DNA from 3 places in the Streptomyces sp. NPDC054765 genome. Region 1 is predicted to be linked to each of the others. Evidence: riboswitches for the same ligand, from Rfam matches in the RefSeq annotation. Region 1 holds a riboswitch; each other region holds the start of a gene.
What was found. A riboswitch is a leader RNA that binds a small molecule or an ion and turns the genes downstream of it on or off. The one in region 1 is predicted to bind cobalamin.

Region 1 (5,899 bases):
AGCGCCGACGAAGGCGCCCTGCACGGCCCGGCCCCGACCGCCTCGCTCGTCTCGCTGCGCGAACTCCTCGCTCTCATCGGCGCCAACGAATGGCGCAAGAAGGGCGTCGAGATCCCGGCCCTCGGCGGCGACCGGATCCATCCGCATTACGGCGTCTTCTCCCCTGCCCGCGGCGAGTACGTCGACCTGGTGGCCGAGGTGCCGCTGCCCGGCGAGGAGCTGGCGTTCGACATCGGTACCGGCACCGGCGTACTGGCCTCCGTACTCGCCCGGCGCGGCGTCCGCAGGGTCGTGGCCACCGACCAGGATCCGCGGGCACTGGCCTGTGCCCGCGAGAACACCGAACGGCTGGGCCTCGCCGGTCAGGTGGAAGTCATCCAGGCCGATCTGTTCCCGGCCGGCCGCGCCCCGCTGATTGTCTGCAACCCCCCGTGGGTGCCGGCGAAACCGACCTCCCCCGTGGAGCATGCGGTGTACGACCCGGGCAACCGGATGCTGCACGGCTTCCTGAGCGGCCTCGCGGACCATCTGACTCCCGGCGGCGAGGGCTGGTTGATCCTCTCCGACCTGGCGGAACATCTCGGCCTGCGCCCGCACACCGAGCTCCTCGACGCCTTCGCCGAGGCCGGGCTCACGATCCTGGGCCGACACGACATCAGCCCGCGCCATCCGCGCGCCCGCGACGCCTCCGACCCGCTCCATGTGGCCCGCGCGGCCGAGGTCACCTCACTGTGGCGCCTGGGCATCACCGACCGGGGTGCGTCCACCCCTCGTTAGGGCCTGTCGTCAACGCCCCGCCTGCCTCCCTCCGTCCGACCGGCCGGCCGACCGGCCCCGAGACCGTCCCCGTTGGGGGGCCGCACCCGACCGGCGCCCCGCGCCTCAGGCACGATGGACGCACCATGGATCCCCGGCATCTCCTCTCCCGCGCCCGTCGGCTCGCCGCAGCCGCGAGTCCCGGCCGGCGTCGGCTGCTCGGTATCACCGGCCCGCCCGGCGCCGGCAAGTCCACCCTCGCCGCCCACCTCGTGGCGGAGCTGGCCGGTCAGGCCGCGCTCGTGCCGATGGACGGCTTCCACCTCGCCGAGGCGGAGTTGCGCCGGCTGGGCCGTACGGACCGCAAGGGCGCGCCGGACACCTTCGACCCGGCCGGCTATGCGGCACTGCTGGCGCGCCTGCGCTCCCCGGAACCGGACACCGCCGTCTACGCCCCGGCCTTCGACCGCCGTATCGAGGAGCCGGTCGCCGGCAGCATCCCCGTGGCACCCCACATTCCGCTCATCGTCACCGAGGGCAATTACCTCCTTCTCGACTCCGCCCCGTGGCCGCGGGTCCGCGCGCTGCTCGACGAGGTCTGGTACGTGGAACTGGACGCTCCGGAACGGATCCGTCGGCTGGTCGACCGGCACGAGCGCTTCGGGCGTCCGCGCGCCGACGCCGAACGGTTCGTGCTCACCTCGGACGAGGCCAATGCCCGTGTCGTGGCGGCCACACGGGAACGTGCCGACCTCGTCATCACCTTCGCACCCGAAGAGGCCCCGCCCCCACCGAGCGCATAGCCCCGCTCCCCCGCCCCTGTCCGCGGGCGAGCATCCCGGCCAACGACAGCGCGCCCCACCCCACGGACACCGCGACCGCCTTCAGCTTCCGGTCGCGGCCCGGCAGCGTCGCACCGAGCAGTACGGCATCCCCGAAGTCCGCGGCCATTCGCACATATGCGGCGGTACGCAGCGCCGGGCCGTCCGGAGCCAGCACCAGCGCCAGCCCGCTCACCGCATCCCGCCAGGCCAGCGGTCGCAGCGAGGTACGGGTCGCCGGCGCGGTCCGCCCTGCGCCGTCGACCAGCCCCGAGGGCCGGGCCAGCAGATCGGGCACCGCCGCCACCGCCACTCCGTACACGGCCGTGGCCACCCCGACCGCACGCAACAGACCGACCTTCATCCGCCCTCCGCCTTCCTCGTCCACCGGCCGCGCGGGCCGGCTCCTGCCCACCCGCCTCATCAACTCCTTTCCGCGGCAACCCCCTTCCCAAACGACATCACCGATGCCATCATGACATCATGAGTGTCATCGGGGGGGGAGTCGAGGGGGAAACGGGCATGCACATCGACACGCACATGGACACGCACATGGACACGCACATGGACATGCACACCGAGGCGGCCACCGAAGGCACCGGCGGCGGGGAACCGACGCCCGCCGAAGACCTGTTGTACGGCGTCATCCGACGCCTGTGGCCACTGCACCGCACGATCATCCGCGTGGTGGAGCGCGAGCTGACGGGCACGGGCATGACCGCCGGCGAACACGCCCTGCTCGATGCCCTGCGCACCCAAGGCCCGCAGACCGTCCCGCAGTTGGCGCGCGCGATGGGGCTCGACCGGCAGCCGGTGCAGCGCTGGGTGAACCACGCCGCGGAGCTGGGCCTGGTCGTGACGGCCCCGAATCCCGCGCACCGCCGCTCGTCCCTGATCCGGCTCACCACCCAAGGCACGGCGGCAATACGCGGGATCAAGGAGTTCGAGACGTCCGAGCTGCGACAGCGGCTGGCCGATCTGCCCGCCGAGGACCTCCGTACCGCAGCGCATGTACTGGACCGGCTCGGCGAGGAATTCCGGCACCTGGCGAACGGCTCACGCATCCCCCCGGAGGAAGCCGACAGTAACGGCAGTCGCGGCAGTTACGGCAGCAGCGGCAATAGCGACGACAATGGCATCACACCCAGTTCATCGCATCCGGCACACAAAGGACGGCCCGCAAGATGACCCGAGGAATCACCGCCTGGTCCGAGATCGACAACGGGATCGTGCCGATCTACGACGGCGAGCTGTTCTACGAGACGGCCGGCTCGGGCCCCGCGGTGGTGCTGCTCCACGGCGGCATGCTCGACCAGCACATGTGGGACGAGCAGTTCGCCTGGCTGGTCAACTCCGGCCTGCGCGCGATCCGTTACGATTTCCGCGGCCATGGCCTGTCCTCCACCGTGGCCGGGGACCACGCCCACCACGATGACCTGTGCGCCCTGCTCGACGCGCTCGATGTCCCCGCCGCCGTCCTCGTCGGCCTCTCCCATGGTGCGCGGGTCGCACTCGACACTGCCATAGCCCGCCCCGACCGGGTGACCGCTCTCGCACTCGCCTCCCCCGGGATCAGCGGCCGCGCCTTCACCGACCCCTTTCTGCTGGAGCACATCAAGGCGCAGGTGGCGGCGATCGGCGCACCGGACGGCGCGGAACGGTATGTCGAGCACTTCCTGCGGATGTGGGTGGACGGACCGCATCGCGAACCGGCCGCGGTGCACCCGGGATTCCGTGAGCGGATGCGTGCCTCGGCCGAGGCCAATGTGGAGGTGCATGCCGATGGCGGGGGCGCCGGCATGCCCCTTGAGGTCGGCGCCGCCGACCACCTCGGCGAGATCCGGGTGCCGACGGTCGTGTTCGACGGTGACCTCGACAGCAGCGACATCTCCACCAACGCCCATGCGATAGCGCTGACCGTCCCCGGCGCCCGGAGAGTCCGGATACCGGGCGCGGCCCACATGGTCAATCTGGAGAACACCGCACTCTTCGACCACGAACTCCACGCCTTCCTCTCATCCCTGGACTACTGACCCACCGCGCATCACGGCACAGGGACCACGGCCCCAGGAACGACCGCGGCGGCCACGGCCACCCGGGGCAGAACGGGCCGCCGCACGCCAAGTGCTCCCGCACACCCCACGGACAAACCGCATGGACAACCGCATGGACGAACCGCACGGACAAACCCCACGGGCCTCACCCCTCCGGCCGCAGTTAGAGTGAACGGGCCGTGGTGTTCGGGAAGCCGGTGACGGACCTTGTGGTCCCAGACCGGAGCGGCCCTCGCCACTGTGATCGGGGAGTTTCCACCCCTTCCGCGGGCGCACGGCGCGCCTGCGGCGCCACTGACCGCAGCCCGCGGCCGGGAAGGCGGGGGCGGACGCGGGTACCCGTAAGCCAGGAGACCGGCCACGGCATCTCACGAACTGATCCACGAGGTGCTGGAGCGTGACCGCCGGATGGCCCTGCCCACCGATACCCGTAACACCCCTGCTCCCGCCGCTTTTCGCTGGCGCCGGCAGGACACCGTCCGCACCGCGGGCCTGATGGCCGTCATAGCCGGTCTGCATGTCGTCGCCTTCGGCGTGCTCTTCCTGCTCGTGGTGCCCCACCACTACACCGTGGGCAGCCAGGTCTTCGGCGTGGGGCTCGGCATCACCGCCTACACCCTCGGCATGCGGCACGCCTTCGACGCCGACCACATCGCCGCGATCGACAACACCACCCGCAAGCTGATGGCCGACGGCAAGCGACCGGTCTCGGTCGGTTTCTGGTTCGCCCTCGGCCACTCCAGCGTGGTCGTCGCGATGGCCGCCCTGGTGGTCGGCGGCGCCCAGCTCGCGGGCACGCTGCTCAACGACGAATCCCGTACCCACCAGATCCTGGGCACGGTCGGCACCACCATCTCCGGGACCTTTCTCTACCTCATCGCCGCCCTGAACCTGGTCGCGCTGACCGGGATCTGGCGGGTCTTCCGCGGTATGCGCAACGGCCACTTCGACGAGGCCGAGCTGGAGCAGCGCCTCGATGCGCGCGGCTTCATGAACCGCATCCTGGGCCGGTTCACCCGCTCGGTCTCCCGCCCCGGCCAGATGTTCCCGCTCGGCTTTCTCTTCGGGCTCGGCTTCGACACCGCGACCGAAGTGACCCTGATGGTGATGGCGGGCAGCGGCGCCGCGGCCGGCCTGCCCTGGTACGCGGTGCTGTGCCTGCCACTGCTCTTCGCCGCCGGAATGAGCCTGTTCGACACCCTCGACGGCACCTTCATGAATTTCGCCTACCAGTGGGCGTTCTCCAACCCGGTGCGCAAGGTCTACTACAACCTCACCATCACCGGCCTGTCGATCGCCGTCGCCTTCTTCATCGGCACGATCGAGCTGGTGACCGTGCTGCACGACAAGCTCGCCCTCAGCGACCCGTTGACCGGCTGGATTTCCGGCCTCGACCTGGGCAATGCCGGCTTCCTCATCGTCGGCCTGTTCGTGGTCGTGTGGGCCGCGGCGCTGGCGTACTGGCGGCTGGCCGGCGTCGAAAAGCGCTGGGCGGAGCGGGCGGAACGGGCCGATCGGACAGACCGGAGGAAGCAGGTGGAGCGAGCGGGGGCGGCGGATCCTGCCGCGTCGGACTCCTGAGACGCCTCCGCCCAGGAACCCCGTACGCACCCACCGCCCGCATCACCACCAGGACGGGGCCGGCCCGGTCAGGTGGCCGAACCGGCCGCCGCGCCCGTCACCAGATCCGGCCCCCAGCGCTCCAGCGCCGCCGCCAGATCGAGCGGCAGCAGCCGTTCCGGCTGGTCCGGGCCCGGCCAGTCCTCCCGCGGGACCCGCCACATCACCTCGAACTCATTGCCGTCCGGGTCCTTGGCGTACAGCGACTTGGCGACGAGGTGATCACTCGATCCCACCAGCGCGCCCCGCTCGACGAGCTGCGCATGTGCCGCGGCCAGTTCGCCGAGCGTGCCGGTCTCCCAGGCCAGGTGGTAGAGCCCGACCCGTCCGGCCTCCGGCCCCGGTGCGTCCGGCCCCACCGCGAACAGCGCCAGGTCATGATCATTGAGCGAGCCGGGAGCGCTGAGGAACGCGGTCCGCCCCGGCACTTCGACCCCCACCGTGAGTCCGAGGGCCTCGGTGTAGAACGCGACCGACCGCGCCACATCGCGGACGTAGAGCACCGCGTGGTTAAGACGTCGTACGGACATGGAGCCTGCTCTCCGATCTCCCGCAGCGGTACCGCAAGGCGCCGCCGCACCCTCCCCCGCTCTGATGTTCCTCCCCCACTCCATACCTGCCCAGAGTCCTTCGGCCGGTACACCGAGC
Region 2 (5,899 bases), on a different contig from region 1:
CGCGCCATCACGATGTCCGCACGCATCCCGTCCACCTCGAACGCCGCGCAGGTCGCCGCGATCTGCCGCAGCGCCGCATCCCCCAGGGTCACGTCCGGCAGCAACTCCCGTGCCGCGGTGATGCGGTGGCGCAGCGCGTCCTCCTCGGCGGCCCAGCGCGCCGCGAAGCCGGCCGGATCGGCGTCGTACGCCAGCCGGCGCCGGACCACCGCCACCCGCCGGTCGGGCTCGCGCGAGGCGGCGACCTCGACGGTGAGACCGAACCGGTCCAGCAGCTGCGGCCGCAGCTCGCCCTCTTCGGGGTTCATGGTGCCGACGAGCAGGAAGCGCGCCGCATGCCGTACGGAGACGCCCTCGCGCTCCACGTAGGAGGCGCCCATCGCGGCCGCGTCCAAGAGGAGGTCGATGAGATGGTCGTGCAAGAGGTTGACCTCGTCGACGTACAGGATCCCTCGGTGTGCGTCCGCCAGCAGGCCCGGTTCGAAGGCCTTGACGCCCTCGGCGAGCGCGCGCTCGATGTCGAGCGCACCGGCCAACCGGTCCTCCGAGGCGCCCACCGGAAGCTCGACCATACGGGCCGGGCGGGACTCGCCCGGACGGATCTCGTGCGGCCCATCGGGACATTGCGGGTCCGGCGCGGTGGGATCGCAGCTGAAGCGGCAGCCCGGGACAACCGCAACGTCGGGCAGGAGATCTGCCAGCGCGCGCACGGCGGTGCTCTTGGCCGTCCCCTTCTCGCCACGGACGAGGACTCCGCCCACCGCAGGGCTGACGGCGTTGAGCAGCAGCGCCAGCCGTAGCTCGTCCATGCCGACGACGGCGGTGAACGGATACCGGGTGCTCATCTGGTGATCACTCCTTCGAGTGGGTTTGGTCCGTTGCCGGTCGAACTGGGTGCTCTATACGGCACGTTTGTGCCCTTGGCCCTGCCTGAGCAGGGGTGGTCCGCTGCTGCACGAACACCTCGTGGAGCTGCTGCGTTGCTCCCCGCGCTCGCGGGGGTGATGTCGTGCCTTCGGGGCCCTCATGGCGCCCCCGGAGGCACGAACGGCAGCCCCTCCGGTACCCCCTGCTCGATCAGCCGCAGCAGCGCGCCGGTGTCGGCGTGCTCCTCGATCAGATCGCCGAGCCGGTCCAGCTGCTCTTCGCGCAGGGCGGCGAAGCTGGTGCCGGGGGCGGGGACGAACGCCCGGCCCGCGTCCGCCGCGACCCGCCGCAGGAAGGCCCGCCGGAAGCCGTCGCTCTCCAGCGAACCGTGCCAGTGCGTGCCCCATACGGAGCCGGACCGGCACCCGTCCAGGCTGCGCCCTTGGCCGTCGGACATGAACGCCTCGTCCCCGCCGGTCACTTCGGCGACCCCGTGGTGGATCTCGTAGCCCGCCACCGGCTCGCCCAGTGCCTCGCCGACCGGCCGGGCCAAGGTCTTCTCCGCCGCGAACCGCACCCGTACGGGCAGCAGCCCCAGCCCGTCGACCGCGCCCGCCTTCGACTCGATGTCGTCCTCGATGCGCTCGCCCAGCATCTGGAAACCGCCGCAGATGCCCAGCACCGGGCGGCCCTCGGCGGCCCGCCGGGCGACCGCGTCCGCGAGCCCGCGCTCGCGCAGCCACTGCAGCGCCCGGACCGTGCCCCGGGTCCCCGGCAGCACCACCAGGTCCGCGTCGGCCAGCTCCTCGGCCCGGTCCACGAACCGCACCACCACACCCGGTTCCGCGGCCAGCGCATCCACGTCCGTGAAGTTCGACATCAGCGGTACGGCGGCGACCGCCACCCGCAGCACCTCGGCGCCGTGCGGCGGGGCCACCACGCTCTCGCGCACCGCGCCGCGCAGCGACACCCTCAGCCCGTCCTCCTCGTCGATGCCGAGCCCGTGGGAGAAGGGCAGCACACCGAGCGTTTGCCGCCCCGTGAGACCGCGCAGCATCTCCAGCCCCGGCTCCAGCAGCGACACATCGCCCCGGAACTTGTTGACCAGATAGCCCGCGAGAAGCGCCTGGTCCTCCTTGGACAGCAGCGCGGTGGTGCCGAAGAAGGAGGCGAACACACCGCCGCGGTCGATGTCGCCGACCACGACCACCGGGATCCGGGCGGCCCGTGCGAGGCCCATGTTCACGATGTCCGTACGCCGCAGATTGATCTCGGCGGGGCTGCCGGCGCCCTCACAGATCACTGCGTCGTACGTCCGCCGCAGCTCCTGGAGGCAGTCGGTGACCGTGCCGAGCAACTGCTCCCGGTGCCCCGCGTACTGCGTCTTCCCGGGGGACGGCCCCCCGGACCCCCCGAAGTACCCCCGGGCGCTGAGCTCGCCCACCGGCTTCCCCAGCAGCACCACCTGGCTGCTGCGGTCACTGCCCGGTTTGAGCAGGACGGGATTCATCAGCGCGGTCGGCTCCACCCGCGCCGCGGCGGCCTGCATCGCCTGGGCCCGCCCGATCTCCGCGCCCTCACGCGTGACGAACGAATTCAGCGACATGTTCTGCGCCTTGAACGGCGCCACCCGCACGCCCTGGCGGGCCAGCCAGCGGCAGATCCCCGCCGTCACCACGCTCTTGCCGGCGTCGGACGTCGTACCGGCCACCAACAGGCCACCGCCGACGGCCCCGCCTGATGCCTTCCACCGCCCGTTCACCGGGTCCTCCTCCTGCGCCGGGACCCCGGCCGTTGTGAGCCGTACGCGCCGCTGCCACCACGGCCCGGCGCGTCACCGCACCCGCCCGCCCCCCGAAGCGGGGCGGGCAGCGGGGAAAAAACGGTCTGCGGCGTCATGCCCGGCCCGCCTTGCGCCCCCGGGCCACCGCTGCCCGCACCGCGCCGGCCACCGGCCGCGCCGCCACCGTCGTCACCAGCGCCAGCACGCTCACCCGCCGCGAGAGCCGCACCGCCCGCTCGATGTCGGCCACCGCGACCGGCGGCGCCCCGTCGTTGAGCACCGGACGGTGTTCCACCCGCCCGCCGTACGCCAGCGTGCCGCCCAGCCGCACGCCCAGCGCGCCCGCGAACGACGCCTCCACCGGGCCCGCGTTGGGGCTGGGGTGCGCGCCGCCGTCCGCCTGCCAGGCCCGCAGCGCACCGCGCCGGCCGGGGCCCGCGAGCACGGTCAGCGCGGCGGTCAGCCGGGAGCCGGGCCAGCCGGCGACATCGTCAAGGCGGGCCGAGGCCCAGCCGAAACGGCGGTGGCGCGGCGACTTGTGCCCCACCATCGCGTCCAGGGTGTTCACCGCCCGGAACGCCACCAGGCCGGGCACCCCGCCCAGCGCGCCCCAGACCAGGGCGCCCACCACGGCGTCCGAGGTGTTCTCGGCGACCGACTCCACCACCGCGCGGGCCATCTGCGGCCCGTCCAGCGCCTGTGGATCGCGCCCGCACAGATGCGGCAGCCGCTCCCGTGCCACGTCCAGGTCACCCGCCGTCAGCGCACCGCCGACGGCCCGCGCCTCCCGGCCGAGCGAGGTGCCGCCCAGCACGGCCCAGACCGTCGCCGCGGTCAGCGCGATGTGGGCGCCGCCGCGCAGCGGAGCCGGGACGGCGGCCCGTACGGCGCGCTGCGCCAGCGCGGCACCGGCAGCGGCACCGCCGGCGCACAGCACGGCATGCACCGCCCCGTATCCGCGGTGATCGCGCCACAGCCGGCGCTCGACGGCGCCCGCGGCCCGGCCGAAGGCGGCCACCGGATGGCCGCGCCGTGGGTCCGCCGCGATCAGGTCGCCGAGAAAGCCGAGAGCCGCGCCGCACGCATATCCCGCGTGTTCGCCGCGCATCGGATCAGACCGCCGCTACGGCGTGTCCACCACGTCCTGCCCGGCCCGCGACGCCTCGAAGGGGCCCTGCGGCAGCGGGCAGTGGAACTCTTGAAAGGCGGCCGGGCATGGCGGTATGTCCTCACTCAGGGTCCGCGCCCTGGCTCGACGTGACGGCGACAAGAGTCTCCTGGCTCCCGGATCGGCGACTCCTCCGGCCTTCCAGTCCCTGCCTGCGCCGTCGGACGCAGGCGAGGCGGACCGTGGCCTTCGCTGGAGGAACGCTCCCCGGTGACAGTGGCGGGACCGCGCCGGATTCGCACCGGACTTCCTCAGCTGTCGCCGTATGGCCCGCGCAGTCCACCACGCCCCGCGAATGCCCGTCAACTCCCCCTTGACCTGCGACGCTGCCCTGTGGCACGGCCTGTGGTGCACGCCACAGCGTGGCAGCCGCGTCACAGACGGTTGCCCGCGCCCCTGATCCCGCGTCACTATCTGGTGCACGGCGGTGACGGGGCCGCCGGAAGGGGGCCGGGGGATGCCGCAGCGCGCTGACCGCCACGAGATCCGCATCAGGATCACGGGCACGAACAATCCTGACCAGGACATCGAGGACCTCAAGGCGTGGCTGGAGCGCGAGCCGTGGCTGGACCGGAGGCAGCACGACTGGGCGCTGCGGCCGCGGCCGGCGGACGAGGGCGACGACGGCCCCGGCGAGATGGCCGCCGGCGTCGACGATCTGATCCTGGTCATCGTCGGTGCGGTCGCCACCGAGATCACCAAGAGCCTGAGCATCGCCCTGCAGGAGTGGCTGCGACGACGCCGCGAGGAACGGGACACCGGCGAACGGCCCGCCGTCGCGGTCGGCGGCGGTGACGAGGACCTGCGCGCGCTCGGCGACGCGGGCCCGGACGCCCCGTCCCCCGAACACCCCGATCCCGGCAGTCCGGCGGACGGGAGCGGCAGCACCGCCGGGGACTGAGCCGGATGTCCGAATACGACGCACGGGGCAAGGGCAACCGGGCGCTGCTGATCTGTGTCGACGACTACCGCACCCTGCGCCCGCTCCCCGCGGTGAAGGACAACGCCCAGGCCCTGGAGCGGGCCCTGCTCGCCCCCGGCACCGATCTGTTCACCGAGGGCGAGGTCGTCATCTGCCGCCCCCAGGAGCCCTGGGAGGTGGAACAGGCGCTGGACACCGTCACCCAGGAGGCACGCGGGCTGCTGCTGGTGTACTTCTCCGGCCACGGGCGGGTGGGCCGCGACGGCGGCAATCTGCACCTCATGGTCGGTGCCTCGGAACGGCGTCACAAGACCGTCTCCTGGCAGGACATGGTGCTGTCCTATCTGGACAACGCGCGGGCCGACCGCATCGTGATCGTCCTGGAGTGCTGCTACGCCGGCAACGCGAGCGAGGCCTTCCACTCCTGCCGCAAGCCCACGTCGCTGCTGATGGCCGCGCAGCCCAACCGCCGTATCTTCAGCGGCGAGGAACCCGCCGGGGGCAGCGTCTTCACCCGTGCCGTGGCGCAGACCCTGGAGCGGGGCCTGCCCGGCAAGCGGTGCGTCACCTTCGAGGACCTCGTCCGGGAGCTGCGCGAGCGGCTGGCCGGCGAACGGACCCCGATGGGCGACGTGTGGGAGCCGCGCTCGGCCAAGCAGAACACCGTCGACGATGTCATCCTGTCCTTCGCCACCCCCGAGGCCCGGCCCCCGACCCCGCTGCGGATCCGCTTACGCCGCCGGCTGAAGTCGTACCTGCGGCACTGGCCCGGAATCCTGCTGGTCCTGGCGGTCGTCCTCGTACCGGCCACCACGGGCGTCGTCCTGCTGAACCTCCCGAACGCCGAAGCACCCTGCCCGCCCGCCCTCGAACTGCGGCTGCTCACCGCCCCCGAGGCCGAACCCGCGCTGCGCCAGGCGGCCTTCGACTACGAGATGTCCCAGGCCAACACCCGTCCGCTCCGCGGTGAGGGCGACCTCCCCGACGGCTGCCGGCGCGCCCAGATCACCGTCTACTCCGCCGCCAGGGACCAGATCGACCGGGGCTTCGCGGCCGCCGACCGCTGGCAGGGCGAGGCACGCGGCACCGGCCGGGGCCGGCCGGACGACCAGGGCACCGACCCCCTCTACCGGCCGGGACCGCAGCCCGACATCTGGAT
Region 3 (5,899 bases), on a different contig from region 1:
GGGGCACGTCGGAGGCGGGCTCGCCGTGCCCGGCGCGGGCCCACGCGGCCAGTCCGAGCGAGAACATCACGACCACCACCACGGTGATCCCGAGGCTGACACCGAAGACCCCGGCGAGAGTGCCCCAGTCGATGTCCATCCCGCTCCCCTTCCTCGACGACGGCCCGCCCGGCTCAGGCGGCCGACCTGACGGTGGGCTCCGCGGCAGGTGCCGGCACCTCATTGACGTTCTCCGGGCTCACCGGACGGCGGCGCGAGAGCACGTAGAAGCCCGCCGCGGCGGCCAGCGCGATGCCCGCGACCAGGGCCACCCCCACGTTGCCCTGGTCGGCCAGCCACGCTGCCAGGCCTCCCACCGCGGCCGCGGACGGCAGCGTCAGCAGCCAGGACACCGCGATCCGTCCGGCGACGCCCCAGTGCACGTGTGCCAGCTTGCGGCCCAGCCCCGCGCCGAGGATGCTGCCCGTGCACACCTGGGTGGTCGACAGCGCGAACCCCAGGTGCGACGAGGCCAGGATCACCGCGGTCGCGCTGGTCTCGGCGGCGAAGCCCTGCGGGGCCTGGATGTCGGTGAGTCCCTTACCCATGGTCCGGATAATTCGCCAGCCGCCCACGTAAGTGCCCAGGGAGATCGCCAGGCCCGCGCTCAGCACCACCCACCAGGGCGGCCCCGCGCCATGGCTGAGCACCCCGCTCGAGATGAGTGCCAGGGTGATGACCCCCATCGTCTTCTGGGCGTCATTGGTGCCGTGCGCCAGGGCCACCAAGGACGCAGACCCGATCTGTCCCGCGCGAAAGCCCTTCCCGACGGTGCGGCGCGAGGTCCTCCGGGTGATCATGTAGGCGAGGTAGGTGGCCAGCAGCGCTATCACGCAGGCCACGACCGGCGAGGCCACCGCAGGGATCACTATTTTCTCGATGATCGCGCCGAAGCGCACCGCGGAACCCCCGGCCCCCACCCACACCGCGCCGATCAGCCCGCCGAACAGGGCGTGGGACGAGCTGGAGGGCAGCCCGAGGAGCCAGGTGACCAGATTCCACAGGATCGCCCCGATCAGCCCGGCGAAGATCATCACCAGGGACACTTTGCTGTCTTGGACTATGCCGCCCGAGATCGTCTTGGCCACCTCCGTGGAGAGGAAGGCGCCGCCCAGATTGAGCAGACCTGCGACGGCGACGGCGACCCGGGGGCTCAGCGCCCCGGTGGCGATGGAGGTGGCCATCGAGTTGGCGGTGTCATGGAACCCGTTGGTGAAGTCGAAGGCCAGCGCCGTGAGGATCACGGCCACGAGCAGGAAGGAGACAGATGCCATCCCGGTCCTCCACGTCGAGGGCGGTCCGGCCGCGCGCACGGAAACTGTGTACGAACCGCCGTCCCTCCCACGCTAAGCGCCCCTCCGAATCGCCGCCAACGCGACGGTGTGGGCTCGTTGGTGGCGGTTGGATGCGGTCGGCGCCGTGCCGGACTCGGCGGAGGGCGTTGAGCGGCACGACGACCTCGGATCCGCGGGGAGCCAAGCCGCGGAAGCGATCGAATTCGGAAGCCCGGCACAGCCCCAGTCGCGACATCTCTCCGCCTGGCTGAAGAGGTGAGTCATGGCCGGACGGGCGGTGGGAAGCTCAAGGAGCGCCAGCGGATCGTTCTGAACGTCAGCCATCAGCCGTCGGCGCACGCGCGGGGCCGGCGCCGGGAAACACCGGCTGGGCAATTCCAGCGGTCGCAGATCTCGTCGCCGGGCTGAAGAAGGTTTGTGGGGTCCCGTTTACGATCCGTCGGCCCTGTGCCTGAGCCAGGCGGCCCTGGCGCGGATGCTGGAGATCTCTCCCAGTTACCTCAACCAGATGGAACACGACTCGCGCCCGCTGACCGTCCCGGTCCTGCTCCGTCTCACCGAGGTGTTCGGCGTCGATGCGGGGTTCTTCTCCGAGCACGACACCAGCCGGCTGGTCGCCGATTTGCGTGATGCCCTCGTCAACGAGATCACCGCCGACCGGGTGTCCTCCTCCGACCTCGCCGAACTCGCCTCCCGCAGGCCGGCCGTCGCCGGGGTGCTGGTCGATCTCGGCCGCCGCAACCATCAGCTCGCCGAGCGGCTGTCCGAAGCCGCGGAGGGAAGAGGGCAGACCATCACCGCACTGCCCCGTTCCGCACATGAGGAGATCCGCGAATTCTTCTACCGCCGCCGGAACTACCTCCACGACACCGATCTCGCCGCCGAGGAACTCGCCACAAAGATCGGCATCCGCCCCGGCGAGGTCGTACGCGTCGACCGCGCGGGAAACATGTCCAAACGACAGTCCGCGACGGCCTTCCACTTCTCCCGCGCGGGCGGAACCTGCCCCCTGTGGAACGTCTACGAGGCATTCGCGGCCCCGGCCGTATCCACGTACAGATCGCCGGGATGCCGGACGGGCAGCGCTACCTGTGGACCGCCCGCGCGATCACCCGGCACCGCGGTGGCTGGGGCGAGCCCGGCAAGACCTTCGCCATCGGCCTCGGCTGCGAGATCCGGCACGCCTCCCGGCTGGTCTACTCCGACGGCCTGGACCTCGACAACGCCGCGGCGGCAACCCCGATCGGCATGGGCTGCCGCATCTGCGAACGCACCGACTGCCCGCAGCGGGCGGTGCCGCCACTGGACCGCCGGCTCGCGGTGGACGAGAACAGGAGCACCTTCGTGCCCTACCCCGTCGCCGAACAAGACGCCTGAGCGCGCGCGACCGCAGGCGCACATCCCGGCCAGGCCCGCTCCACGGGCCGCAACCGGCGGCGTGCGCGACTGCGAAGCGCTCTTGTGCGGGCCGTGGCGGGGTGGACTTACTAGGACGTCCAACTATATGTTCGGGGGCAAGGCCCGCGGTGCAGGGAAGCCGGTGCGATTCCGGCGCGGTCCCGCCACTGTGACCGGGGAATGCGCTCCCCGAAAGAGACCGGCCACTGACGGAGAAGTCCGTCGGGAAGGCCGGGGAGCGTGTGCTGATCCGGGAGTCAGGATACCGGCCGCGGGGTGTTCCGTGTTGTCCACGAGGATGGAGCAGACACGCATGGCACCGGTGTGCACCCACGCTCTCGACCGGCGAAACCGACGGCTACCGATCACCGGCATCTGACGGTTGCCCAGCCCTGCGTTTCTCGTGCTGCCCGTGCGCACGCCGTCCGGCGTCCGTGCCGGGCCGGCGCGCCATCCCCGGATCTCACCTGACGGAGAGCAGGCTTTCATGGTCCGTGAACTGGCACATTTCATCGGCGGCAAGCACACCCCGGGCACTTCCGGGACCTATGGCGATGTGTACGACCCCAACACCGGTGAGGTCCAGGCGCGTGTCCCGCTCGCCGACCGCGCCGAGACCGAGGCGGCGATCGCCGATGCCGCCGAGGCTCAGCGTGAGTGGGGCGAATGGAATCCGCAACGCCGAGCCCGCGTGCTGCTGACATTCCTCCAACTGGTCGACGGGGAAAGGGAATCACTCGCCCGACTGCTGTCGTCCGAGCACGGCAAGACGGTGGCCGACGCCCACGGAGACCTGCAACGCGGACTGGAGGTCGTCGAATTCGCCGCCGGCATCCCGCATCTGCTCAAGGGTGAGTTCACCGACAACGCCGGCAGCGGGATCGACGTGCACTCCCTGCGCGGCCCCATCGGCGTCACCGCCGGCATCACCCCGTTCAACTTCCCCGCGATGATCCCGCTGTGGAAGGCCGCGCCCGCGCTGGCCTGCGGCAACTCCTTCATCCTCAAACCCTCCGAACGCGACCCCTCCGTACCGCTCCGGCTCGCCGAACTGTTCCTGGAGGCGGGCCTCCCGCCAGGCGTCCTCAACGTCGTCAACGGGGGCAAGGAAGCCGTCGACACCTTGCTGACGGACCCCCGGGTCGGTGCGCTCGGCTTCGTCGGCTCGACCCCGATCGCCGCGCACATCTACGCCACCGCGGCCGCGCACGGCAAGCGTGCCCAGTGCTTCGGCGGCGCCAAGAACCACATGATCGTGATGCCGGACGCCGACCTCGACCAGGCTGTCGACGCGCTGATCGGGGCGGGCTACGGCTCGGCGGGAGAGCGCTGCATGGCGATCTCCGTGGCCGTCCCCGTCGGCGAGACCACCGCGGATGCCCTGGTGGAGCGGCTGAAGGAGCGGATCGGGCAGCTGCGCATCGGCCGCAGCGACGACCCCGAGGCCGACTTCGGGCCGCTGGTCAGCCGGGATGCCCTCGACCGCGTACGCCGCTATGTCGACATCGGCGTCAATGAAGGCGCAGAACTCATCGTGGACGGAAGGGGCTTCACGCTCACTGGGCACGAGAACGGCTTCTTCATGGGCGCCTCGCTCTTCGACCGGGTCACCCCGCAGATGCGCGTCTACCGGGAGGAGATCTTCGGCCCCGTGCTGTGTGTCGTGCGGGCCGCCGACTATGAGGAGGCACTGCGGCTGCCCAGCGAGCACCCGTACGGCAACGGCGTCGCGATCTTCACCCGGGACGGCGACACCGCCCGCGACTTCACCCGCCGGGTGAACACCGGCATGGTCGGCGTGAACGTGCCCATCCCGGTGCCGGTCGCCTACCACACCTTCGGCGGCTGGAAGCGATCCGGCTTCGGCGACCTCAACCAGCACGGGCCGGACGCGATCCGCTTCTACACCCGCACCAAGACCGTCACCTCGCGCTGGCCTTCCGGGGCCAAGGAGGGCGCGAGCTTCACCCTCCCGACCATGCAGTGAGCGCCATGACCACCACCATGCTCACCGACGACCAGCTCGCCCTCGTCGTGGCCACCCTCGACTTCACCCAGGACCACCTCACCCCGAACGCCGTGCAGTGGGACCAGGACAGACACTTCCCGGTGGACGTCCTGCGCAAGGCCGCGGGGATCGGCCTCGGCGGCATCTACGTCCGGGAGGAGGCCGGTGGCAGCGGGCTCAGCCGGGCCGACGGCGTCCTGATCTTCGAGACGCTGGCCTCCGGCTGCCCCTCCATCGCCGGCTTCGTCTCCATCCACAACATGGTCGCCTGGATGATCGACCACTACGGCGACGCCGCCCAGCGCGAACGATGGCTGCCCAGACTGTGCGCCATGGAGGACCTGGGCAGCTACTGCCTGACCGAACCGGGCGCCGGCTCGGACGCCTCCGCACTGCGCACCCGCGCCGTATGCGACGGCGACAGCTACCTCCTCACCGGCGTCAAGCAATTCATCTCCGGCGCCGGCGCCTCTCAGGTCTACGTCGTCATGGCCCGTACCAGTGACGACGGCCCACGCGGCATCTCCGCCTTCCTCGTCGACAAGGACGACCCCGGGCTGTCCTTCGGAGTGAACGAGAAAAAGCTGGGCTGGAACGCCCAGCCCACCCGCCAAGTGGTCCTGGACGGCGTGCGCGTGCCCGCCGACCGGCTGCTCGGCCGGGAGGGCGACGGGTTTCGCATCGCCATGAACGGGCTGAACGGTGGCCGGCTCGGCATCGCCGCCTGCTCGCTCGGCGGCGCCCGCGCCGCCCTGGACGGCAGCCTGGTCCACCTTGCCGACCGCGAGGCGTTCGGCGGGCGCCTGCTCGACGCGCAGGCACTCCAGTTCCGCCTCGCCGACATGGCGACCGAACTCGCCGCAGCCCGCGCCCTGGTCCACCAGGCCGCACAAGCACTGGACCGCGGCGACCCACAGGCCCCGCAACTGTGCGCGATGGCCAAGCGGTTCGCCACCGACACCGGCTACTCCGTCGCCGACCGCGCCCTCCAACTGCACGGCGGCTACGGCTACCTCACCGAATACGGCATCGAGAAGATCCTCCGCGACCTGCGGGTGCACCAGATCCTGGAAGGAACCAACGAGATCATGCGCGTCATCGTGGCCCGCGGCCTGACGGAGGCACTGCGATGACCGGCACCGACGAGTCCGTCCTCCTG

Region 2: another riboswitch for cobalamin. It lies ahead of ACWGJY_RS25045 (cobalamin biosynthesis protein); the one in region 1 lies ahead of ACWGJY_RS14720 (HoxN/HupN/NixA family nickel/cobalt transporter).
Region 3: another riboswitch for cobalamin. It lies ahead of ACWGJY_RS07920 (CoA-acylating methylmalonate-semialdehyde dehydrogenase); the one in region 1 lies ahead of ACWGJY_RS14720 (HoxN/HupN/NixA family nickel/cobalt transporter).

Annotation. Positions count from the first base shown of each region.
Region 1 covers NZ_JBSHBP010000018.1:120,063-125,961, reverse strand. The annotation lists gene ACWGJY_RS14745 (methyltransferase) at 1-777, shown strand, start outside; gene ACWGJY_RS14740 (nucleoside/nucleotide kinase family protein) at 903-1,559, shown strand; gene ACWGJY_RS14735 (hypothetical protein) at 1,516-1,941, opposite strand; gene ACWGJY_RS14730 (MarR family winged helix-turn-helix transcriptional regulator) at 2,061-2,765, shown strand; gene ACWGJY_RS14725 (alpha/beta fold hydrolase) at 2,762-3,610, shown strand; cobalamin riboswitch at 3,795-4,008, shown strand; gene ACWGJY_RS14720 (HoxN/HupN/NixA family nickel/cobalt transporter) at 4,040-5,212, shown strand; gene ACWGJY_RS14715 (VOC family protein) at 5,281-5,781, opposite strand.
Region 2 covers NZ_JBSHBP010000043.1:37,245-43,143, forward strand. The annotation lists gene ACWGJY_RS25035 (putative cobaltochelatase) at 1-845, opposite strand, end outside; gene ACWGJY_RS25040 (cobyric acid synthase) at 1,025-2,629, opposite strand; gene ACWGJY_RS25045 (cobalamin biosynthesis protein) at 2,763-3,758, opposite strand; cobalamin riboswitch at 3,922-4,070, opposite strand; gene ACWGJY_RS25050 (hypothetical protein) at 4,276-4,719, shown strand; gene ACWGJY_RS25055 (caspase family protein) at 4,725-5,899, shown strand, end outside.
Region 3 covers NZ_JBSHBP010000008.1:64,247-70,145, reverse strand. The annotation lists gene ACWGJY_RS07935 (hypothetical protein) at 1-139, opposite strand, end outside; gene ACWGJY_RS07930 (anion permease) at 174-1,313, opposite strand; partial or broken gene ACWGJY_RS07925 (short-chain fatty acyl-CoA regulator family protein) at 1,750-2,711, shown strand; cobalamin riboswitch at 2,842-3,020, shown strand; gene ACWGJY_RS07920 (CoA-acylating methylmalonate-semialdehyde dehydrogenase) at 3,220-4,719, shown strand; gene ACWGJY_RS07915 (acyl-CoA dehydrogenase family protein) at 4,725-5,873, shown strand; gene ACWGJY_RS07910 (enoyl-CoA hydratase/isomerase family protein) at 5,870-5,899, shown strand, end outside.